4 regions of the Microbulbifer zhoushanensis genome follow, and region 1 is predicted to be linked to each of the others. Evidence: predicted binding sites of a transcription regulator. Region 1 holds the regulator's gene; each other region holds the start of a gene.
What was found. Region 1 encodes LexA, which represses DNA repair genes until DNA is damaged. Its sites were predicted from a motif close to ACTGTNTNTANANACAGT; they were not measured.

Region 1 (5,867 bases):
AGGCGCCAACCGATATCTTCAACCGTGCCCTCGATCTCTTTGTCCGGTGAGCGCACCCAGTCCCCAACCTTGAACGGGCGATCCAGGTACACCATCAGGCCGCCAAAAAAGTTCGCCAGCAGGTCCTTCGCCGCGAAGCCCACCGCCAGGCCGCCAATACCACCAAATGCCAGCACGCCGCTGATGCTATATCCCAGGAACTGCATCACCACCATCGCCGAGGTGATGACAATGGATGCACGCACCAGCTTGCCCAGCGCCCGCACCGTAGTCGCATCCATGGGTTTGGCCATATACCGGGGATCGCGCAGGTTGTGCTCGACCGTCCGGGCGAATCGCAATGCAAACCAGGTAATGACCAGGATCAGCCCGATTTCCCGTACCGTACCAGCCAGGGAGAATATCTCTGCCCCGGTGGCCTTGCCCGCGCGCCCCGCCGCGATCGTGAGGCCAAACAGCCAGATCAGGACTGCGCCGGGTGGGTTCAGCGCCTTGACCAGCGCATCATCCCAGGCGTTGACAGTACGCTCGGCGCGCTTCTCCAGCCGTGCGGCAAAGCGCCCGAACAGCCATGCCGCCAACGCGGTCACCAGGATGATCGTAAAGATTGCGACGATCCAGAACCGGTTGTCCCCGATCCAGGCCATTACCATCGACTGTGCAGATTCCACCAGCGGTTACTCCTGATATAGCGATATTCAGATTCAATGGTTGCGGAAAATAACGCGGGTGGCGGGGGGATTTCCAGCACCAATCCCCGAAGAAAACAGAATTAGCCCCCAGTGTCGGGGCAGTACTTCAGCCCCCACGGGCCAGCAGGTCTTCCAGCCAGCTCCGCGTACGCTGCCAGCGCTCGTCCTGCTGCAGTGCCTCCCAGCCCATTGCCCCGGGCTGGCCGCGCATGCGCCGGAGCCTGGCGGCAGACTCCGGGGGTGGTGTAAAGCCCTGTAGCGCCTCCAGGCATTCCAGCGCCCCCTGCCGGTTATTGCACACCACTCCCATATCGCAACCAGCATCCATGGCCGCCCGGATCCTGGCTCCATAACCGCCGGCGGCACCCGCGCCTTCCATTGACAGGTCATCGCTGAAGATTACACCGTTGAATCCCAGCTCACCGCGCAGTATCTGCTGCAGCCACAGGCGGGAAAAGCCAACCGGATTGCGGTCGACGCGAACAAAACGGATATGTGCGGGCATGACCGCATCCAGCTCCCCTGCCCCCATGCACTCGACAAAGGGCAGCGCATCGGAGGCCATTACGTCCTCCAGCGTGCGCTCATCCTCAGGCAGCTCTTCGTGGCTGTCCTCCAGCACATGGCCATGGCCGGGAAAGTGCTTTCCGGTAGTCGCCATGCCGGCCTCGTGCATCCCCTCCATGAAAGGACGCACCCGGGAGGCGACCTGTGCCGGGTCTGCGGCAAAACTGCGGTCACCGACAATGCGGCAGTGCTGGTCATCGGCGTCCAGCACCGGGGCAAAGCTGAAATCAACATCCTCGGCACGCAATTCCGCCGCCAGCAACCAGCCCGCATCACGCAACTGGTCCGCATCCGCATTGGCGGCCAACAACTGCATGGAGGGGATGCGGGTAAAGTCGTCACGGAAACGCTGCACGCGCCCGCCCTCCTGGTCAACTGCCAGCAGGATCTCCGGGCGCAGGTCACGGATCTCGGTGACAAGCGCCCGCAACTGTGCGCGGCTGCTGTAGTTGCGGGCAAAGAAAATCAGCCCACCCACCAGCGGATGGCGAAGCACTTCCCGGTCCTCTGCCGTGAGCTCGGTGCCCTCGACATCAACCATTACCGGACCAATCAATTCACCCATCTTATTCCCTCATTGCTTAACACTGGCGGTACAGCCTGCATCCGCCGGCGCTAAAGTCTCGCTTATGACTTCTCCGTATCCGCCCGCAACATGGCCGCAGCTGCGGGCACGAGGCGGTCGAGCGTTTCCGGCAGGCTGCTTTGCGCGTCGAAATCCTCCCTGAGGATAGCGTCGATGGCATCAAAGCTCGAAAGGGTAAAGATCGTCGCCCCCAGCATAAAATAGAGCCGCCAGTAGAAAGTGACCGGGTCGATTCCCGGCAATGCCTGGCTCAGCAGGCCGGCGAAACGACGATAGCTCTCGCCATAGCGGGACACGATATAGCGACGCAGGTGGCCCTGGTGTTGGGTATAGGCCATGCCCAGCAGGCGCATGAACCGCTGGGGATCACGCCCCTCCGCCGCCAGGCTCGCCACACCGCCGCGGAAGAGGCTACCCAACAGCTCCTCCACTTCCAGCTTTTCGCCTGCAGCCACCCGCCGGTCCAGGTCTGCGGCCAGGGTCTCTGTAAAGGGCGTCAAAAAACGCTCAAACACCGCCTGGATCAGTTCTTTTTTTGACCCGAAATGATAATTTACCGCTGCGAGATTGACCCCGGCGGTACTGGTAATGGTGCGCAGTGAGGTCTCCGTGAAGCCACGTTCGGCAAACAGTACCTCTGCGGCATCCAGAATCCGACTGACCGTATCTGTCTGGGTCATACAAATTCAAACCAACAATTTAAACACTTGTTTTGATCTGGCTGAGATTAGCACACTTGTATCCGAAAAATCGCGGGTACTGAAGGCGGCAGGCAGACATTAGATTGGAAGTCAAACGCAAGGGGACAAGGATCATGGCACATAGCCACCCTGACATAGGCAACTGGTTCGAGATGCTGGAGAGCGGACAACTGTTCGAGGTGGTCGCCCTCGACGACCTGCACAGGACAATCGAAATCCAGTACCTCGACGGCACCCTCGATGAGCTGGACATGGAGCAATGGCAGGTATTGCCGCTGGCTCCGGCTCCTCCACCCGAAGACGCCAATATCGCCTATGGCATGACCGCACGGGAGCACAGCGCCAGCTCCAGCGATCCCGGCATACCCGAAGAGCAAAACCCGCTGGATTACCTGGAGGGAGAGAGCTTCAGCGGTACCGATGAATCCCTCTGAAGCGAATGACTACTGCTCGCGCTCGCGGATGTAGTCGATAATTATTTCTGCCGCCTCATCGACGGTATCGACAACATGGAAGAGGTCCAGGTCGGATGCGTCGATACATTTGCTCTGCAGTACCGTATCCACCAGCCAGTCGCGCAGGCCCGCCCAGTAGCGGCGCCCTACCAGAACAATCGGGAAATGAAGGACTTTCTGCGTCTGCACCAGGGTCAGGGCCTCGAAGAGCTCGTCCAGCGTGCCGTATCCGCCTGGCAAGCCGACAAACCCCACGGCGTGCTTTACGAACATGAACTTGCGCACAAAAAAGTAGCGAAAGTGGAGGCTGATATCCTGGTATGGGTTGGCCGTCTGCTCGAACGGCAATTCAATATTGAGGCCGATGGATGCCCCCGGCTGCGGGTGTGCCCCGCGGTTGCAGGCTTCCATCAATCCCGGCCCGCCGCCGGTGATTACCGAGATTCCCTCCGCAGCCAACAGCTCCCCGAGCCGTACTCCCTGTTTATATTCCGGGCTTTCTTCGGTAAACCGCGCGCTGCCAAATACGGTCACCGCACCGGTCAGCGCAATCAGGCGCTCTATTCCATCCACCAGCTCGGACTGGATACGCAGGACGCGCCAGGCCTCGGGCATCTTGGCATCTAACATTCCACTTTCCCTGTTCTGTCGCGTTTCTCAACGCTTGTTATTTTGTCGGTTCTTCCCTGTCTCTCCTTCCAATGTAGCAGTATGTGACGACAGCGCTGTGAATTTGCGCCGGGGGTAAATCTGTATATAATCACAGCAACTGTATAAAAATACAGACACACGACCAGGTGAATCTATGACCAATCTCACGGCCCGCCAATCCCAGGTACTCGAGCTGATCAAGACCTACCTCGATGAAACCGGCTATCCCCCTACCCGCGCGGAAATTGCCCGGCAGCTGGGGTTCCGATCCCCCAATGCCGCCGAAGAACACCTCAAGGCGCTGGCCCGCAAGGGTGCCATCGAAATGGTGGCGGGAGCCTCCCGCGGAATCCGTATACCCGATTATCACCCGGGGTTGCCGATCGTCGGTCGTGTAGCAGCGGGTAACCCGATACTCGCCGAGGAAAATATCGAGGATTACTGTGACCTGCCCACAGACTTCTTCCACCCGCCGGCAGATTACCTGCTGCGCGTCCACGGAATGAGTATGCGGGATGCGGGAATTCTCGACGGCGACCTGCTGGCCGTGCAGCGCACTGACCAGGTACGCAATGGGCAGATCGTTGTCGCCCGGATTGAGGACGAGGTAACCGTCAAGCGCTTCCGCCGCAAGGGCAACCAGGCAACCGTGCAACTGCTGCCGGAGAACGAGGAATTCGATGTAATTCAGGTAGATATGCGCGACAAGCACTTTGTCATTGAGGGCCTGGCCGTGGGCGTGATCCGGCAGAGTCCCTGACCCGGGCACACTCTGTAACGACGAAACCCCTGCCCTCCCAGTTGGGCAGGGCGTAACCCCCTATCTTCTCAGCAACCCACGCCTTCGCACTATTCCGCGGGTTTCGTATAGTCCCGCGGGTACCTGCCGCCGTCCGTAACTGTCACCAGCATCAGCCACGCACACGCGTCTGCGCCCCTGGCGTGCGCCCGGGCAGGACGGCGCGGCGGCCTGGCACAGTTCAACAGCCGGTTCGGGATGGGTATCAGGTGGGCCCAGTGAGGGGCTGGAGGGTATTGGATGGGCGACCAGCAGCAGCATCGGCTGTGTTGCCGCACCGCTGGCCGGCCCCGGCGAGGGGATCAGTGGATTGTGTGGTTAACAGGCTCCAATTCCTCTTCCTCGAGGTATTCGGCCGCAATCTCATCAATATTCTGCACGGCGTCGATGCCGGCTTCCAACATGGCACGGGCCACTGCAATCTTGTGCTCGCGCAAGAATTCAGAGCTGGCGTCCGAAAAATGAATACGCACCAGCGGATCCTCCTTCTCCCCGGCACGGCGCAGGGCGACATCGCCGTTGGCGAGTTCGATAATTTCAAAAGTTTCGGAGGACATTCGCTTCTCCTGCAACATCAAGTTTTGCGCAGTGTAACACAGGGAAGGAGGTAGAATCAGTGTACGGGAGGCTCCGGACTGGCCCGCGGGCCTGGGGCGGCCAGGGCTGCTGCAGCCGGAGCGCAGCAGGCAGTTGCTGGATCGCGGCCCCCGGGTTGGCCGCTAATACTCTTCCATATGCGCTCGCTGGCGCCGGATTAGCTCCACCATCGACTCCCGCCAGTTCCGCAGGGCATCCAGGTCAGGGGCGGCAGATTGCCGTGAAAGGTCGCGAAGGGGAATTACCTGTGCCGGGGAGCCCGCTCCATTGCCTTGCGAGGCGCGGCTACCGGAGAATTGCCATAACCCCAGCCAGGCCGCTTCTATACCCGCCAGCCAGCTCTCCGGGTCCCCTGCCAGGGCCTCCAGTTCGGCCGCCTCGGAAGACGACATACCGCGGGAGGCAGCATCACGGGCGAGCTGCCCCGGCGACTCCGGCTGGCTGCCCAGTTGCAGCTGGTGCGCCAGCTCACACAGGAACGCCCGGTATGCCAGCCACAGTTGCAACACCACGGCATCCTGCACGGCAGCCTGGTGCAGCCCCCCTGCGGGAGCGGACTCAAGCAGTAGCTGGCTTTTGCGCAATGCCGCGGCCACGCTGCCGGTGTAGGGGTTGGCCATAGACCCTACTTGTCCTTGGCGGCGGCTTTCTTGCGTGCCGGCTTGCGTTTGGTCGCCGCTTTCTTGGTCGCCGCCTTCTTGGTCGCTTCCACCTGCCACTTGCCATCGCGATAGAACGCGCGCCAGCCGGTGGCCTTGCCGTCTTCCTCGGACTGTACGTACTGCTCCTGGGTCTTGCGACTGAAGCGAATTACCGTAT
Region 2 (5,867 bases), on a different contig from region 1:
GCCGACAGTTTCCCGGATCTCGTCCATCGGCTTGGCAACTTTCTCGTCGTCGCCCAGGTTGAGGTAATAGGTACCATCGGCGCGCACGGAAACAATCAGGGGCTCATCATCGGTATCGTCGATCGGCGCCGAGGGCGCGTCGGGCAGGTCAACCTTGACGCCCTGCATCAGCAGTGGCGCCGTGACCATAAAGACGATCAGCAGCACCAGCATCACGTCGATATAGGGTACGACGTTGATTTCAGACACCAGTTTGCGCTTGCCGCCCTTGCGAAAAACACTCATGACAATCGTCCGGTCGCGTTAGCTGGAGTGCACTTTGCGGTGCAGGATCGAGGAGAACTCTTCGGCGAAAGTCTCATAGCTGGACAGCAGCCATTCCGCCTTGGCAGAGTAGCGGTTGTAGGCCATTACCGCGGGGATGGCGGCAAACAGCCCCATGGCGGTGGCCACCAGCGCCTCACTGATACCCGGCGCCACCGTGGCGATGGTGGCCTGGTGCATGGTGGCCAGGCCGCGGAAAGAGTTCATGATGCCCCACACGGTACCGAACAGGCCGATATAGGGGCTTACGGAACCCACCGATGCCAGGAATGGCAGGTTCATCTCCACTTTCTCCTGCTCACGGGACATAGCCACGCGCATGGCCCGCTCGGTGCCCTCCATGACGGCCTCGGGGCTGCTGCGGCCCTGCTGACGCAGGCGGGTGAATTCGGTGAAACCGGCACGGAACAGGGACTCGACGCCGTCGACTTTGCCCTTCTCGGCACGCACATTGCCCTCGCGGAACAGCTGGTTCAGGTCGGCCCCGGACCAGAAGCGGCGCTCGAAGTTGGTCAGCCCTTTCTTGGCGCGGGTCAGGTAGAGGCCGCGCTGGATGATCATCACCCAGGAAATCACCGAGGCCAGCAGCAGTAGCAACATCACCAACTGCACCAGCAGACTGGCGTTCTGTATCAGCCCCCACAGGGAAAGTTGTTCACCGGCGTTCATGTCTTAGTTCACTGCCTTCAATGCTTTATAGATAGATTCGGGAAGCGCGCAGGGTCTGCGGCTGTCATCTGCGACACAGGCGACTTTGACCACGCCCTCGCAGATAATTTCATCGTCGCGCCAGATTTTTTGTTCAAATGTCACTGCCGCGCGCCCAAGTTTGCCAATCGCCGCCGTTGCCCGCAATGCGTCGTCCAGCCGCGCCGAGCGCCGGTACTGGATTTCCGCCGAATGCACCACCAGCAGGAGCCCCTGCTGCGGCATGGCGGGCTTATCATAACCGAGCGAACGCACGAATTCTGTGCGCGCGCGCTCCATATACTTCAGATAATTGACGTAATACACGATTCCACCCGCGTCGGTGTCCTCGATATAGACACGCAGGGGGATACTGAAAACTTCTGCCACGTGGGTCCTTATTATCTCTGCTGGCGGCCCGCGGCCGCCGGTCAGCCCATCCGGTCCGGTTTGGGTATGCCGAAATGCTCGTAGGCCAGGGCCGTGACCATCCGGCCGCGCGGGGTGCGGGTGAGGTACCCCTGCTGGATCAGGTACGGCTCCAGCACATCCTCGATGGTATCACGCTCCTCGCTGACAGCCGCGGCGAGACTGTCGACACCCACCGGGCCACCGTCGAACTTCTCCATCATGGTGAGCAGCACGCGCCGGTCCAGCTGGTCGAAACCGCGCACATCCACGTTGAGCATATTCAGCGCCCGGTCGGCAATATCCGCATCCACCACACCATCGCCCTTCACCTCGGCAAAATCCCGCACCCGCCGCAGCAGGCGATTTGCAATCCGCGGGGTGCCGCGGGCACGCCGCGCCACCTCTAGCGCCCCGCCCTCGTCCATCTCCACGCCCATCAGGCGGGCGGAGCGGCTGACAATGCGGGTGAGGTCCTCGACGCTGTAGAACTCCAGCCGCTGCACAATGCCGAAACGGTCGCGCAGCGGCGAGGTCAGCAGGCCCGCACGGGTGGTCGCGCCGACCAGGGTAAATGGAGGCAGGTCCAGCTTGATGGAGCGCGCGGCCGGCCCCTCACCGATCATGATATCGAGCTGGTAGTCCTCCATAGCCGGGTATAGCACCTCCTCCACGTGCGGGCTGAGGCGGTGGATTTCATCGATAAAGAGGACGTCACCCGGCTCCAGATTGGTCATTAGTGCTGCCAGGTCGCCGGCCTTCTCCAGCACCGGTCCCGAGGTGGTCTTGATGGCGACACCCATTTCCGTGGCGATGATATTGGCCAGCGTGGTCTTGCCCAGCCCCGGCGGGCCGAACACCAGCGTGTGGTCCAGGGCATCGCCGCGCAGGCGGGCAGCCTGGATAAAGATCTCCATCTGCTCGCGCACCACCGGCTGGCCCACATAATCGGCGAGACTCTTGGGCCGCACGGCGCGATCGTGCTGATCTTCCTGGCCGGAGGGGCCAATGGGCTCGGGCGCAATCAGTCGGTCAGCTTCGATCATGGCTTCCTCCGCCAGCATAATCACAACCGCAAGGGCGAACCTCGTGCTCGCCCAATTCCGGACGGGCGGCCACGATGCCCGCCCCTACGACACCATTAGCTGGCCAGACACCGTTCATGCCGGCACCATGCTCTTGAGGGCCAGACGAATCAGGGTGGCACTGTCTGCATCGGGCTGCTCCTTCGTCGCCCGCGCCACCATCTTCGTGGCCTCGGTGGGCTTGTAACCCAGTGCCGCCAGGGCGCTTTCCGCCTCCCCGGCATGGTCGACTTTCGGCTCCGCCGCAGTGGCCATCAGCGGGATATCGTTGCTGTCACCGAACTGCGGCGCGAGTTTGTCGCGCAGCTCGATGATCAGGCGCTCGGCGGTTTTCTTGCCCACACCGGGCACCTTCACCAGCGCCGCCACGTTATCCTCCGACACGCAGCGCGACAGCGCAGCGCCGTCGAGGCCGGACAGGATCGCCAGCGCCATCTTGGGGCCGACGCCATTGACCTTGATCAGGGTACGGAACAGTGCGCGGTCCGCCTCACGGATAAAGCCGTACAGCTGCTGCGCAGTCTCGGACACCGCCAGGTGGGTATGCAGCACCACCGGCTGCCCTGCCGGCGGCAGTTCAAAAATGGTGGTCATCGGGGCCAGCACTTCATAGCCCACCCCCTGCACATCCACCAGCAGGTGCGGCGGCTGTACTGCGGCGAGGCTGCCGCTCAGTCTTCCGATCATCGTTATCCGGTTCTCTGTGTGGTTTTACTTCTTTATATATGTTCCCGTGCAACCTTCCCGGCTGCCACCGCCCGCTAGGAAACCGTGAGACGACCGCGTCGGAAGCGGCCCCGGCCACTGCCCGCGGTATGCACCAGGGTCTGCATGGTGTGCATATGGCACAGCGCCACGGCCAGGGCATCGGCGGCGTCCTCCTGCGGCGCGGCCGGCAGGGATAACAGGGTCTTCACCATATGCTGCACCTGCAGCTTGTCCGCCGCGCCACTGCCGACGATGGCCTGCTTGACCTTGCGCGCCTCGTATTCCGCCACCGGCAGGTCGGCGTGGGTGGCCGCCACGATGGCGGCGCCGCGGGCCTGGCCCAGCTTCAGCGCGGAGCCTGCGCTCTTGGACATGAATACGTTCTCGATCGCCATCTGCGCCGGCTGGTATTGGCCGGCGATCTGGCTCACGGCATCGAAGATCAGCTTGAGGCGCTCGGGCAGCTCCGCGTCGGGCAGGCGGATCACACCACTGGCCACATAGCGGGCCTTGCCGCGCTCCACGTCGATCAGGCCGTATCCGGTCTTGCGCGAGCCGGGATCGATCCCCAGGATTCGGGTCAAAGGGCGCCTTCCTGTATGTTTATATAGTAATGGCGAAAGGTAAGAAGTGTCCCAAGGCGGGCGGGAGGCGTCAAGGGAGGCAGGGCGGGCCGGGCGGCCCACCCTCCCGGGTCAGCCGAGCTCGGCCATGACCTCTTCGGGGATATCGGCATTGGTATAGACGTTCTGCACGTCATCCAGGTCTTCCAGCATATCCACCAGTGCCAGCACCTTTTCCGCACCATCCTTTTCCAGCGGGATGGTGGTGGACGGGATCATGGCTATTTCGGCACCGTCCGGCTTGAAGCCCGCCTCAGTCAGTGCGTCTTTTACCGGCATGTAGTCCTGGAACTCGGTGGTGAGCTCGATACTGCCGTCATCGTTGGTCTCGATGTCCTCGGCCCCGGCCTCCAGGGCCGCCTCCATCAGGGCATCCTCATCGGTGCCGGGCTCGTAATACATCTGGCCCTTGCGGGTGAAGAGATAGGCTACCGAACCATCGGTTCCCAGGTTACCGCCGCGCTTGGTAAAGGCATGGCGAACCTCGGCAACGGTGCGGTTGCGGTTATCGGTCAGGCACTCCACCAGGACCGCAACACCGCCGACACCGTAGCCCTCGTAGGTCACCGCCTCGTAGTTATCACCCTCGGCATTGCCCGCGCCGCGCGCAATCGCCTTGTCGATGGTGTCCTTTTTCATGTTGGCACCCAGCGCCTTGTCGACAGCAGCGCGCAGGGCCGGGTTGTCATCCGGGTTGGGACCGCTCTTCGCAGCGACGGTCAGCTCGCGAATGATCTTGGTGAAAACTTTGCCGCGCTTGGCATCCTGGGCCGCCTTGCGGTGCTTGATATTGGCCCATTTACTGTGTCCAGCCATTACTCTCTCCGGTAATTCTCCGTCGTGGCTTTTGCAAACCTGTCGTCACCCCGGTGCCAGCCGGGACCCGGATGGCACTGGTTGCCGGCCAGCGCCGGCAGGGGACGCAACTGTTAACTGACCTGCTCTTCCTTCTTCTGGCGCAGGCGGATATTCAGCTCGCGCAGCTGCCGCGAATCCACGGTGCCCGGGGCATCGGTCATGACACAGGCCGCGCTCTGGGTTTTCGGGAAGGCGATCACATCGCGGATTGAGTCGCTGTCGGTCATCAGCATCACCAGGCGATCGAGGCCGAAGGCCAGGCCACCGTGGGGCGGCGCGCCGTACTTGAGCGCGTCGAGCAGGAAGCCGAACTTCTCGCGCTGCTCGCGCTCGTCGATCCCCAGCGTACGGAACACCGCCTGCTGCATGTCCTGGTTGTGGATGCGGATCGAGCCACCACCCAGCTCGGTGCCGTTCAGGACCATGTCGTAGGCCCGCGACAGCGCTTCCAGCGGGTTCTTTTCCAGCTCTTCCGGTGAACAGGAGGGAGCGGTAAACGGGTGGTGCAGCGAGGTCAGGCTGCCGTCGTCCTCCTCCTCGAACATGGGGAAGTCCACTACCCAGAGCGGTGCCCACTCGGCGGTGTACAGGTCCAGGTCCTCGCCCAGCTTGCAGCGCAGGGCGCCCAGTGCCTCGGAGACGACCTTGGCCTTGTCGGCACCAAAGAAAATCAGGTCGCCGTTTTCGGCCTGCATGCGCTCCAGGATCGCCGCGCGGGTCTCGATGGGCAGGAACTTGGTAATCGGTGACTGGAGGCCGCCCTCGAGGTCATCCTTGTCGTTGACCTTGATGTAGGCCAGGCCCTTGGCCCCGTAAATACCCACAAACTTGCCGTAATCATCGATCTGCTTACGGGTCAGCTTGTCGTTGCCGCCCGGAACCTTCAGCGCCGCCACGCGACCCTTGGGGTCATTGGCCGGGCCGGAGAAGACCTTGAACTCCACCTCGGTCATCAGGTCCTTGATCTCCACCATCTCCAGCGGGATACGCAGGTCCGGCTTGTCGGAACCGAAGCGCAGCATGGCCTCGTAATAGCTCATGCGCGGGAAGTCACCCAGCTCGACACCTTTCAGTTCGCTGAACAGGCTGCGCACCATGGCCTCGGTAATCGCCATGATGGCGTCTTCGTCGAGGAAGGCGGTCTCGATATCGATCTGGGTAAATTCCGGCTGGC
Region 3 (5,867 bases), on a different contig from region 1:
GCAGCTCGCCGCGGTAGAACAGGCGCTGGTTGCGGCACTGGATGCGATCGGGACGCGGGAGCAGCCAGTTGGGGCGCGGTGCATTCACCGGTTGCAACTGGTGGCCGCGTTTGCGGCTGTTCAGCACCAGGTTGTCGGCACTCTGCCATGCCTGCTCCGGCAGGTGACTCTCCTTCAGGGTGACGCCTGACAGTGACTGGTGGCCCAGCCGCGCCTTGAGCTTGTCGATTAGCTGGTGGCTGCGCTGCACGCGGCTGGCTTCCCCGAACAGGTCATCGTCCACCGAATCCTGGCCCAGCGGTTGCAGCCTGTCGCAGGTCAGGCCGATTGCCTGTACAGGTTGCTCGAGGGTGAGCCGCTCGAGTTGCAGCTTTGTCAGGGCGATCAGGCGCTGGGGATCCAGTTGCGGTCGCGAGATTTCCACACTGAGCACCTTGCAACTCTGTTGCCCGAAATCCAGTTTCCAGCGCAGCTGCTGGCTGTAGAGCTGTCGCCGCTGCAATTGCTGGCACAGCTCGCGGACCAGCCGGCCGGCGGGAAACAGCAGCTGCTCGCTGTTATCCAGCGGGCTGGGAAAAAACAGCTCACTGTGGAACTCCGGCGGTGGCTGGTAACTGGGGACCGGGTCATGGCGGGTGCCGTTGAGGCGCGCCAGGTAATTGACAAAGTCGCGCCCGAAGCGGGTCCCCACCTCAGACAATGGTATGGCCAGTAACTGGCTGACCCGCTTGATACCGCAGGCATAGAGTTTGGCTATGGTCTTGTGGTCGCTGTCCAGCAGTTTGCCGGGGGCAAAGCTGATCCACTGGCGCCATTGCTGGGGAGAGGGCGGTGCCTTGGCCCCGGCCAGCCACTGCCTGTGCTCTTCCAGCTGGCTCAGCATATGGGCAGCACTGGGGCTGTGCCCCAGGCCCATAAAGGCACTGATATGCATCTGTTGCAGTTCGCTGCGCAACTGCTGCAGGAGCGGCTCCAGTCCGCCATTGGCTTTCAGGCAGCCGCTCAGTTCCAGGTAAAGGCAGGCGAAGCTGCCATCATCGCTGTGCGGGGATGCCGCGCGGGGGGAAACCACCGGGGTGAAGCTGTAACCCCACTGGGCCAGTTCCTGCAGCAGCTGTGATTCGCGCTCGGTATCCCGGGGAAGGAGTTCCAGGTCCGCGCACAGCGCACAGGCAGTGGCAATGGTCAGTCCGCCGGTGACAGCGCGCTCGCGGGCACTGCTGTTGACGTCCACCACCTGCTCTTTCTCCACAACCGCGCGGGGAGAGCCATCAGGCCCTGCTTGCTGGGCGCGGGTCAGTGCCTCTAACGGCAGGTTGGGGAACTGTATGCAGAGCCAGAGCATTGTATTTTCCCTGTCGTGTCTTACCGCATTGGTTATTCAGAGAGTTTTTTCGCGGCCATGGGCCGCTCCTGCAGAGAGCTTTATACTCTTCCCGGCAATCAGTGCAGTGGCCCGTCGCGGCGGGTCAGGTCCGCGGCCCGGGCCAGGTGCAGCTGCTGTCCCGAGCGGCCGCCCAGCTGTTTGATCAGCTTCAGGGCCAGCTGGTCGCCGTCGCTTGCGAGCTGCAGCCGCAGGCTGGCCGGTGAGGGGCTGCTGGCACAGGATTGCGGGCGGAAGTGGAAGTGCAGACATTCCCCATCCCGTGCGGCCACCTGCAGCCGGCGCAGGTCCCTGTCCGCGGGCGGCTGTCGTTCCTGCCAGCTGAGCAGGGCGCCGCAGCAGCCAGACTGCAGTGTTTGTTCCATGGCCCAGAGAGTGTCGCGCGGTCCCCGGGGATGCAGGATCAACAGCTTTTCCAGTTGCACCCCGGCACTGGCCAGCGCCGGGGCATAGGGGATATGGGGCGGGTTGACCAGCACGACCATCTGCTCCTGGCGGGTGAGTTCCGCCAGTGCCGGTAGCAACAGGCTGAGCTCGCCGATACCGGACTGGTCCACCAGCAGTTCGGTGGTGGCGCCACGGGGCCAGCCGTGTCCGGCCAGCAGGGCATCGAGCCCGCTGTAGCCGGTGGCGATGCCGTTACGCCGGCGGTGATGCTCATTGGCCGCCTGCCAGATATCCGCCCGCGCCAGCAGCTGGTCCAGGCGTTGCTGCTTGAGCTGATCAGTTAACTGCTTGTTTTGTATAAGGTTTTCGGCACTGCTCACGATATCTGCCCTCGCGATCTGGTCCCTTTGGGAGCTGTTTCTGTATATCTGTACAGTATGTACTGTTGATTTATACAGTAGTCGGGCTGCCCCAACAAGGGTATGGGGCTTGATCGGGCATGGATTTCCACCAGTTCCATCACCAGGTCCGGTGGTGACGGGGAAGGTGCGGTGTGGGCGGGACTTACCCCGGGACAGGCAAAGGCGGCATTCCGGTGCCAGCCAGTCGCGATTGACACTTTTTTGCACAGTTCAAACCGGCTATGATTCCGCCTCTTTACAGACCTGCACAACGACAAGCACAGCCGATTCAAATGAGGGGGGCGGAGTGAGTATCAAATCCGATAAGTGGATTCGCCGGATGGCCGAGCAGAATGGCATGATCGAGCCGTTCGAGGCGAGCCAGGTACGCCACAATGGCAGCGGTGAACGCCTGATTTCCTACGGTACCTCCAGCTATGGCTACGACGTGCGCTGTGCCCCGGAATTCAAGATCTTTACCAATGTGCACTCCGCCACGGTGGATCCGAAGACCTTCGACGAGAACAGCTTTGTCGACGTGGTGGGCGATTCCTGCGTGATCCCGCCCAACTCCTTTGCCCTGGCGCGTACAGTCGAGTATTTCCGCATCCCGCGCTCGGTGCTGACCATCTGCCTGGGCAAGTCCACCTATGCGCGCTGCGGCATCATCGTCAATGTGACGCCGCTGGAGCCGGAGTGGGAAGGGCATGTGACCCTGGAGTTCTCCAACACCACCAACCTGCCGGCGAAGATCTACGCCCACGAGGGTGTGGCCCAGATGCTGTTCTTCGAGTCCGACGAGGTCTGCGATGTGTCCTACAAGGATCGCGGCGGCAAGTACCAGGGCCAGCGCGGCGTGACCCTGCCGCGGGCCTGATGGCCTGCTCCTGCGCCGGGTGCCCGCCGTGCCCGGTCCCTTCTGCTTTCCCCACCCCATGAGTGAAGCCAGTCCCAACCCACTGCCCGAACAGGTCGATGTACTGGTGATTGGTGCCGGTGCAGCCGGTCTTATGTGTGCGGCAGTGGCTGGCCAGCGTGGCCGCAGCGTGCTGGTAGTCGATCACGCAAACAAGGTGGGCAAGAAGATCCTGATGTCCGGTGGCGGACGCTGCAATTTCACCAACCTGTACACCGCGCCGGAAAACTTCTACAGCCGCAACCCGCATTTCTGCAAGTCGGCACTGGCCCGTTATACCCAGTGGGACTTTATCGCGCTGGTGGAGAAGCACGGGATCCCCTATCACGAGAAAACCCTGGGTCAGCTGTTCTGCGATAACAGGTCCCGGGATATCGTTGACTTGCTGCTGGCGGAGTGCCGTGAGGCCCAGGCGCAGATTCGCACCCGCTGTAGCATTGAAAGTATTGAGCCGGTGAATACTGGCTACCGGGTGAATACCAGCCTTGGCACAATGCAATGCGAATCCCTGGTGGTTGCCACCGGCGGCCTGTCGATTCCAACCATGGGGGCCACCGGGTTTGGCTACGACATCGCCCGGCAGTTCGGCCTCAGTATCGTGCCCACTCGCGCCGCCCTGGTGCCCTTTACCCAGCACAAGCGCCAGCTGCAGCGGCAGGAAGACCTGCCCGGCAGTGCCCTGGCGGTGACCGCAAGCTGCGGCAACGGCAGTTTCCATGAGCAGATGCTGTTTACCCACCGCGGGCTGAGTGGCCCGGCCGTGCTGCAGATCTCCAGCCACTGGCGGGAGGGCGAGGCCGTCAGCTTTGACCTGGCCCCGGACCGGGAGCTGGCGCACTGGCTGAATGAGCAGCGGACCGAAAAGCCGGAGGCACACCTGCACACGGTACTCGCGACACTGTGGAGCAGGAAACTGGTCCAGCATTTCCTCGCTGAGAAGGGTATCGAGAGTCGCCCGCTGAAGCAGTTCAGTGCGGCAGAGCTGGCTTCGATTGGCGAGAAACTGCAGACTTGGCAGCTGGTGCCTGCGGGTACCGAGGGTTATCGCACAGCCGAAGTGACCCTCGGTGGTGTTGATACAAATGCGGTCTCCTCGCGTACCATGGAGTGCAAGTCGCAGCCTGGGCTTTACTTTATCGGCGAGGTGCTGGATGTGACCGGCTGGCTGGGCGGCTATAACTTCCAGTGGGCCTGGGCTTCCGGGCACGCGGCCGGGGAGGTGGCATAATCCCGTGGCCCACCAGCAGGCCATTTTCTCCATTGCCGTTGTAGGCGCGAACCTTCTGTTCGCCCTCGGGGGGGCGCGGTGGTTTGTGGATTCCGGGATCGGATCAAGGCCGTCATGACGTCCATGTGCCGGAATACCGGGAGCGGGCGCACACAAGGTGCGCCCCTACAGGTTATGCATTGCCCAATAGGTGTATGTCGGCTCCAGCGCGTTACGTAGGGGCGAACCTTGTGTTCGCCCTTGTGGGTGGGGAATGCTCTGTCCCGGTGGCGCCAGGGCTGTGCCTGGTGTGCCAGGGCAGGCTCCTGTAATAATTGTTCTCCTGTGGGGAGATTTACCTTTATGGGCGATGTAATCCAGTTCAAGAAGAAGACCGCCTGGGAAAAGCACAAGGGCAAAAGCCTGTGCCGGGATGGTTTTCACAAGTGGCAGGTGGTCACCGAGCGGAAGTTCGATGTGAAACAGGGCAAGCTGGTAACCGAGTATCGTTGCCAGCGTTGTGGCAAGACCAAAACCAAACTGCTCTAGGGCATAACCGGCCAGGTAAACCGGCCGTTACTGTCGACCTCACCTACCAGACTCTCGAACTGCTTGACGACAATCAAAAAAAGCCGGCGCATGCGCCGGCTTTTTCGTTCTTGCGGGGCAGGGTGATCAGTCAGCGGCCTGTGCCGCAACCGATTCCTCCGCCACACCCATTTCCTCCAACAGGTTGTGGGCGCCGTCCACTTTTTCCATTACCCACAGCATGTATTCCACATCCACGTGGATTGCCCGGGTGTTGTCATTGAAGTCCCAGTCAGCATTGATGCTGTCGTAGGTGCCGTCGAAGGCCAGGCCGATCAGTTCGCCCTTGCCGTTCATGGTAGCGGATCCGGAGTTGCCGCCGGTGATATCCACTGTGGTGAGGTAGTTTACCGGCACTGAGTCCAGCTTCTCATCGTAGAAACGGCCATAGGCTTTTTCCTCGATGGCATCCAGCAGGGCCTGGGGTGCGTCGAACGGGTCCTCACCGGTGTACTTGGCCTGGATACCGCGCAGGGTGGTGAAGGGTACGAAGCTGTCCTTGCCATCGTTACCGTCTTCGGGTGCCTTAACAGTGCCCGCCGGCGGGGTGTAACCCTTTACCAGGCCATAGGTCACGCGCAGTGAACCATTGGCATCCGGGTAGACGGGCTTGCCCTGTTCCTTGTAGTAGGCAATCAGCAGGTCCATATAGCGTGGGCGCAGCTGGGCAAAGCGGCCGGTCATGGCCTTGTCCTTTTCCTCGATTGCATGCATGTCCTCATACATGGAAACAGCCAGCTGGATAAACGGATCCTCGCTGTTGCGGAAGTCTTCCGGCGACTTTTCCATCCAGTCCAGGCGCGCCTGGGTTTCGGTCAGGCCAGTGTCTTCGTACATCGCGGACAGCTTTTCCTGCAGGGCATCGCCGCTGGCGTCGTCGCCCAGGAATTCATCGAAGCTGGCAATGCGCTGTTCTGCCGGCAAGGCGTTGTAGCGCTCGATAAAGTAGGTCCAGATGGCCTGATCCACTTCCGGGTGGAAACG
Region 4 (5,867 bases), on a different contig from region 1:
TATGATCGATTGCATGATTCTGTTCGATGCTGTCAGCTGAGTAAACTTGATCGCCGGAACCCACGGCCTGCCATGCGGTCCCAGTGAATCGACCGAGAAAACCTGAAACCGAAGCATTATGACCCGATACCTGCAACGCACCGCCAAGTACACATTCTGGCTCGGCAGCGGATTTGTCGTGGTGACCGCACTGATGGTCCTGGCCCTGCGCTGGGTCGACCCGGCCTCCTCTGCGGTGATCTCCGCGTGGGAGCGGGAGAGCGGGCGCGAGGCGGTGCACCAGTGGCGGCCGCTGGAGCAGATCTCCCCCAACCTGCAGGTGGCCGTAATCGCGTCGGAAGACCAGAAGTTCCCCCACCACTTTGGCTTTGACTTTGCCGCGCTGAAGAAAGCCCTGAACGAGGACCGGGGGCGCATCCGTGGCGCCAGCACCATCACGCAGCAGACCGCCAAGAACCTGTTCCTGTGGAACGGGCGCAGCTATGTGCGCAAGGCGCTGGAGGCCTGGTTCACCGTGTTGATGGAAGTCCTCTGGCCCAAGGAGCGTATCCTCGAGGTTTACCTGAATATCGCCGAATTCGGGGAAGGGGTCTACGGCGCACAGGCGGCGGCCAGCAACTTCTTCGGCACCTCCGCCCAGCACCTCAACCGCTGGCAGGCCGGGCGGCTGGCAGCGGTACTGCCAAGCCCGAAGCGGATGTCGGCACGCAACCCGTCAAGCTATGTGCGCAACCGCGCCTACACCATCGACCGGCAGGTGCGCCAGCTGGGTGGGACCGGTTACCTGGGACAGCTGTAAAGACGTTGACGCTTCGCCCGCGGCCAGGCTCCAGGCTTTTACACGGTAATACCATACCCAACTACAAACTGAACCCTTGTACGGCACGGTTTCATTGCAGTCACCTATGCGCACTGTCTCCCCCGCCGTCCAGAGCGTAGGTTAGGGTGAATACCAGAACCATCGCAGCGGACAGGGTAACACCGGTGAAGTCCAGGCGCCGGATGAGGCCATCAGGTCCTTCCGTAAACGCAACGACAAGCCCCACCAGGAGTAGTGCTGTTGTGGACAAGCAGAAACCAAGAGCCGCCATTTTCCTTCTCGAAAAGCCCCTTGCAGAGAAAAAGCCTTTCAGGAACTGCAAGGTTGAAACGGCCAGGACAGCTAAAAATAAAGTACTCATCCCCTTCCCTCTCGATCCACTAGCCCGCAGGGGAGCGGGGATTAAATTATTTCAGGTAACAGAAGAGCTAACTGCCCTCCGTAGTGAGTACCACCTTGCCCACCGACTTGCCACTGCGCAGGCATCCAATCGCCTCATGTGCCTCCTCGAAACCAAACTCGTGACCCACGTGGGGCGCCGGTAATCCCAGGCTGGCACTGCCCTCCAGCAGGCGATCAAATAGCGCCTGTTCCTGCCACAGCCAGATCAGGTTGAAGGCCATCACCGAGCGGTTGCTGCTGATCATATCCATCACGTCGTAGCGCGGCCGCTTCAGGTACAGCCAGGCGGCCTTCAGCCAGTTGGGTTTATCACCCGGGGTAAACTCTGCAGCCCCGAACACCACCAGCCGCCCGGTGGGTGCCAGCGCCGCGAAGGACTGTTTCTGTATCTCGCCGCCGATGCCGTCCAGCACTGCGTGCAGCGGTCGGCCGGCCAGCTGTTCCCGCAGCTGTGCCCCGAAGTCGTTACCGCGCACGATCACCTCATCGAAACCCAGCCCCGCCAGGAATGTGCGCTTGCTGTCCGAGCTGACCGTACCGATGGGCACGGCACCCATTTGCTGCAGCATGCGCATGGCCTGCAGCCCCACGCCGCCGGCGGCGCTCTGCACCAGCACCAGCTGGCCCGGCCGCACCGCACCCAGGTCAGTCAGCGCGTAGTAGGCAGTAAGGCTCTGCACCGGGAAGGCCGCCCCCCCGGCGAATGACCAGCCCTCGGGCATCCGGCGGCAGTGCTGCGGCGGTACATCCACACTGGTGGCGTAGCCGCCGAAGCGGATGCAGCCGTAGACACGGTCTCCCACGGCAAGGTCGGTCTCAGCCGCGGCACCCAACTCGCTCACTATCCCACTGAATTCCAGCCCGGGGACAAAACTCCCCTCTGGTGTGGCCGAGTAGAGGCCGGTAAGCGCGAAGATATCGGCGAAGTTCAGGCCCACGGCCTTCACCTCCACCCGGATTTTATCGGCGGCCAGTGGCTGCAGTGGTTCCTCCACCAGCTGCAGGTTACTGATGGCTCCGGCCTTGCGCGTGCGCCAGGCACGCCGGGACTGGCTCATGAATAACAACCTTTCATTTACGCGGTGAAAGAAGTCAGGGTAACGGTATGGAGATCGTGCGGCCAGCCTGGACAGCCGGCGGGATTGAGGCCATCAATGGACGGCCGCTGCAGCAGCCGGCCGCTTCCCGGTCGTGACCGTTAGGCGAGCCAGCTGCAGGGCGAAGGGAATAACAGGAGGACTATTAAGCGAGGCCGCTATTCTTCAGTGCTTTCCATCCCTGCACCAGTTGCGGATTCCGGGGCTTGCGCAGCTTCGCCAGCCTCATCCGCCGCTTCGATTCCGTCCGTGCTTCCCTGTTGTTCCATGGCCGCCTGCAGGAACACCCGCATCAGGTTGTCCTTGAGTTGCTGTCGATGGGCGGCACGGAGTTTTTTCAGGTGTGCGGATTCACCGGGAACCTGTAGCTTCGGCAGGACTTCGCGGACAAACTCATCGCCATCCCAGGGCACCGTCGCCTCGCTGTCAAAGCTGCTCCTGACCTTGATAAATTTGTCACCCTCGACAAACAGGTACACATTGGAAAAATACCGGCCACCATTATTGGTCTCAAACTCAAATGAGGCCTTGAGTCCCTCCAGCTGTCCGTCGGCGGAAGCTACCGTATGCGGCTCCACCTGTTCGGCTCCCCGCGAGCGGTAGTAGCCAAGTTCCGTCGCCCGATCAATCTCGGCAAGTACCCTCTGCATCTCCTGCTGCAGCAGGGACTCAGTGTCGCCCCAGTCGAAGTGATTGATCGGGTATACAAACAGGTCCAGGTTGTCAGATGGATACTGCTTGTTGGCGTAGTCGTAGAGCACGCCGAGCATGGGCTCATCAAAAATTTTGCTGTCGGTCTGGACAAAATGCTCGGTCTCGGCCGGTGCGACCTCTATGGCCGTGTAATCGGTGGCATCCGCGGGCCTGGCAGGCTGGTGCGAGTCGACGGAGGCACAGGCGGCAATGGCCGCAGTGCAGAACAGGAGGAGGGATTTCCTGAGCATCACAGGGTTCTCCAGGATTGCGGTTTATTATTGATCTTTTCACGCGCGACCGCATACCGGCGACGGCAGCCAGAAAAGGCACGGCCAGCAAGAAGGGTCTCCATCCTGCTGTCCGGTCATTGCATCATACCGGCTTCGCGCGCATCCATACTAACCGCAAACTACAGACCCGGGTTGGGATCACGGTCACAGTGGTATTCCATCCAGCCGGGCCGGCGCCCCTGTCCAGCGGGTCGGCTGCAGGGTTTGTCGTCGCAGGCCCCATGCTGTATAACCATACAGCTCCCGTGCGGCAACCGGCCCGCTGTCCCCAGCCGGCCCTCACCCGCTTCCGCAACACCACCGCTGGCAACCATCCCGGAACAACCTGCAGGCCCATGAGCGAACCCGTCGAACTGGCACCGGACTATTACCTGAGCAACTTCCGCGCCCTGGTGGATTTTGTGATGGCGCGGTATGAGGGCCTGCTGTCGGCGGGGGAGCAGCGCTTTTACCGGGACTTCTGCGCGCTGCAGCCGGACAGCCAGCGGCTTTATGTGCGGCTGCTGTCGCGCAAGGGTGTGCCGTCCTCCTGTGGCGCGCTGTTCCGGCTGGAAAAACTGGCCTATGCCGAGATCACCGACCTGCCCCGCGCCGCCGACCAGCTGGTGGAAGCCGGCCTGTTATTGCGCGACCCGGCACTACCGCTGGAAGAAATTCTGCCCCTGTTCACCAAGGCAGAGCTGCTGGGCAACAGCCCCGCTCCCCTGCCAAAAGCGCTGAAGCGCCCGGAGCTGGAACAGGCCCTGCTCGAGCAGGAGGCCGCAACGCCTGCCTTAATGAAGGCACTGCTGGAAGGGGAAACCCTGCTGGCGGTGCAGGCGGCGGAGCACTTCGAGACCTTCAAGCTGTGCTTCTTCGGCAACCTGAACCAGGACCTGACCGACTATGTGCTGCGCGACCTGGGGTTGTTCCGCTACGAGGCCTACCCGCTGGACCGGGAACACCTGCCGTTCCGGGACCGGAAGCAGATCGACCGGCACCTGCGCTATTACGATTGCCTGGCCCAGCTGGAGGAGGCCCTGGAGGGCGAAGCCGAAGACATCCTCGCACTGGCGGAGCAGCTGCCCGACGGCATCGATGGCGATGCCACCCTGCACCGGCGGCTCGACCGCCTGCGCCTGACACTGGCCCGGCAGCTGGAGCGCATCGACGCCCTGGAGGCCGCCGACCAGCTCTACCAACGCTGCACCCGGCCACCGGCGCGGGAGCGGCGCGCACGCATCGCGGTCAAGCGCGACGCTGTCGACACCGGCCTGGCGCTGTGCCGGGAAATCCTCGACGCGCCCCACAACGAGGCCGAACAGGTATTTGCCGAGAGCTTCGGCTACCGCACCGCAAAGAAGGCCGGGCGCCTGGATGGCTGGGAAGCACCGGCCCGGCACCAGCCGCCCACGGAGACCGTCGCCCTGCCCCGGCTAGCCGAACGGGTGGAATTGCTGGCGGCGGCGCACCTGGAACAGGGCCACGAGGAGAACCAGTGTTACTGGGTGGAGAACACCCTGTTCAAGGGCGTGCTGGGGCTGTACGTGTGGGACATCCTCTTCAGCCCGGTGCCCGGGGCCTTTTTCAACCCATTCCAGGTAGCGCCCAGCGACTTCCGCACCCCCGACTTTTATCCACAACGCCGCGCGGCGTTCGAGCAGCGCCTGGCGGAGCTGGACGCTGGCACCCTGGCGGAGCGGGTATGGCTCCACTACCGGCAGAAACAGGGTATCGCCAACCCCCTGGTGGCCTGGGAGGGCCTGCCGGAAGAGCTGCTGGCACTGGCGCTGGAACGTATCCCCGCCGACCACTGGCGAGCGCTGTTCCGCCGGCTGCTGGGGGATATCGCCCACCACCGCAACGGCCTGCCGGACCTGGTGCTGTTCCCGGCCGGGGGCGGTTACGAGCTGGTGGAAGTAAAGGGCCCCGGCGACCGCCTGCAGCAGAACCAGCAGCGCTGGCTGGCCTTTTTCGCCCGCCACCGGATCCCGCACCGGGTACTGCATGTGGAGTGGCAGCCTTGAGCGAATCAACAGCCGTGAGCGAGGAGTCACCAACCTCGGAGAGCGACAACACACTACAACTGTCGGTCAAGGAACTGGTGGCGTTCGCCTGCCGCAGCGGCGACCTGGCCAGCGACGGGCCCGGCGGCCCCACCGCCGAGGAGGGCATCCGCGCCCACCAGAAACTGCAGAAGAAACGCCCGCAAGGCAGCGAGGCCGAATACCGGTTACAGGTTCCACTGCAGGTCGACGGCCAGGCTGTGGTACTGGGCGGGCGCGTGGATATCCTGCACCCACCGGCAGACCTGCACACGCCTGTGCAGCTGGATGAGATCAAGACCACCTACGTAACACCGGAACAACTGCCGGACTCCGCCCGGGCACTGCACTGGGCGCAACTGAAAATCTACGGCTACTGCTACCTGCTGCAGCAACAGGCCGCCACAGTGAAAGAGACCGGCCCGGGAACCGGCGATGGCGAACGTGTGGCCCTGCAGATGCTGTGGCACAACCTCAAGGACCGCAAAACCTACCCGGAACGGCAGGAATTCAGCTGGCCCGAACTGGAGGCTTTTGC

Region 2: a site for LexA is predicted at 3,807-3,824, ahead of ruvC (crossover junction endodeoxyribonuclease RuvC). Genes of this name have one in related genera too.
Region 3: a site for LexA is predicted at 2,213-2,230, ahead of imuA (translesion DNA synthesis-associated protein ImuA). Genes of this name have one in related genera too.
Region 4: a site for LexA is predicted at 3,529-3,546, ahead of LVD10_RS17455 (VRR-NUC domain-containing protein). Genes of this name have one in related genera too.

The regions. Positions count from the first base shown of each region.
Region 1 covers NZ_JAJSAO010000001.1:480,765-486,631, forward strand. Annotated here, with positions in the region: gene LVD10_RS02080 (mechanosensitive ion channel family protein) at 1-647, opposite strand, end outside; gene nagZ (beta-N-acetylhexosaminidase) at 799-1,824, opposite strand; gene LVD10_RS02090 (TetR/AcrR family transcriptional regulator) at 1,887-2,525, opposite strand; gene LVD10_RS02095 (DUF6763 family protein) at 2,660-2,980, shown strand; gene LVD10_RS02100 (LOG family protein) at 2,990-3,631, opposite strand; gene lexA (transcriptional repressor LexA) at 3,807-4,412, shown strand; gene LVD10_RS02110 (hypothetical protein) at 4,754-5,008, opposite strand; gene LVD10_RS02115 (DUF6586 family protein) at 5,171-5,668, opposite strand; gene topA (type I DNA topoisomerase) at 5,674-5,867, opposite strand, start outside.
Region 2 covers NZ_JAJSAO010000004.1:406,806-412,672, forward strand. Annotated here, with positions in the region: gene tolR (protein TolR) at 1-285, opposite strand, end outside; gene tolQ (protein TolQ) at 304-993, opposite strand; gene ybgC (tol-pal system-associated acyl-CoA thioesterase) at 997-1,401, opposite strand; gene ruvB (Holliday junction branch migration DNA helicase RuvB) at 1,443-2,465, opposite strand; gene ruvA (Holliday junction branch migration protein RuvA) at 2,580-3,191, opposite strand; gene ruvC (crossover junction endodeoxyribonuclease RuvC) at 3,266-3,796, opposite strand; gene LVD10_RS10395 (YebC/PmpR family DNA-binding transcriptional regulator) at 3,908-4,651, opposite strand; gene aspS (aspartate--tRNA ligase) at 4,765-5,867, opposite strand, start outside.
Region 3 covers NZ_JAJSAO010000004.1:130,580-136,446, reverse strand. Annotated here, with positions in the region: gene LVD10_RS09280 (Y-family DNA polymerase) at 1-1,345, opposite strand, end outside; gene imuA (translesion DNA synthesis-associated protein ImuA) at 1,444-2,151, opposite strand; gene dcd (dCTP deaminase) at 2,480-3,049, shown strand; gene LVD10_RS09265 (BaiN/RdsA family NAD(P)/FAD-dependent oxidoreductase) at 3,108-4,316, shown strand; gene LVD10_RS09260 (hypothetical protein) at 4,659-4,844, shown strand; gene LVD10_RS09255 (S46 family peptidase) at 4,971-5,867, opposite strand, start outside.
Region 4 covers NZ_JAJSAO010000010.1:30,856-36,722, reverse strand. Annotated here, with positions in the region: gene mtgA (monofunctional biosynthetic peptidoglycan transglycosylase) at 119-799, shown strand; gene LVD10_RS17470 (hypothetical protein) at 900-1,181, opposite strand; gene LVD10_RS17465 (zinc-binding dehydrogenase) at 1,249-2,280, opposite strand; gene LVD10_RS17460 (hypothetical protein) at 2,478-3,263, opposite strand; gene LVD10_RS17455 (VRR-NUC domain-containing protein) at 3,641-5,311, shown strand; gene LVD10_RS17450 (ATP-dependent DNA helicase) at 5,299-5,867, shown strand, end outside.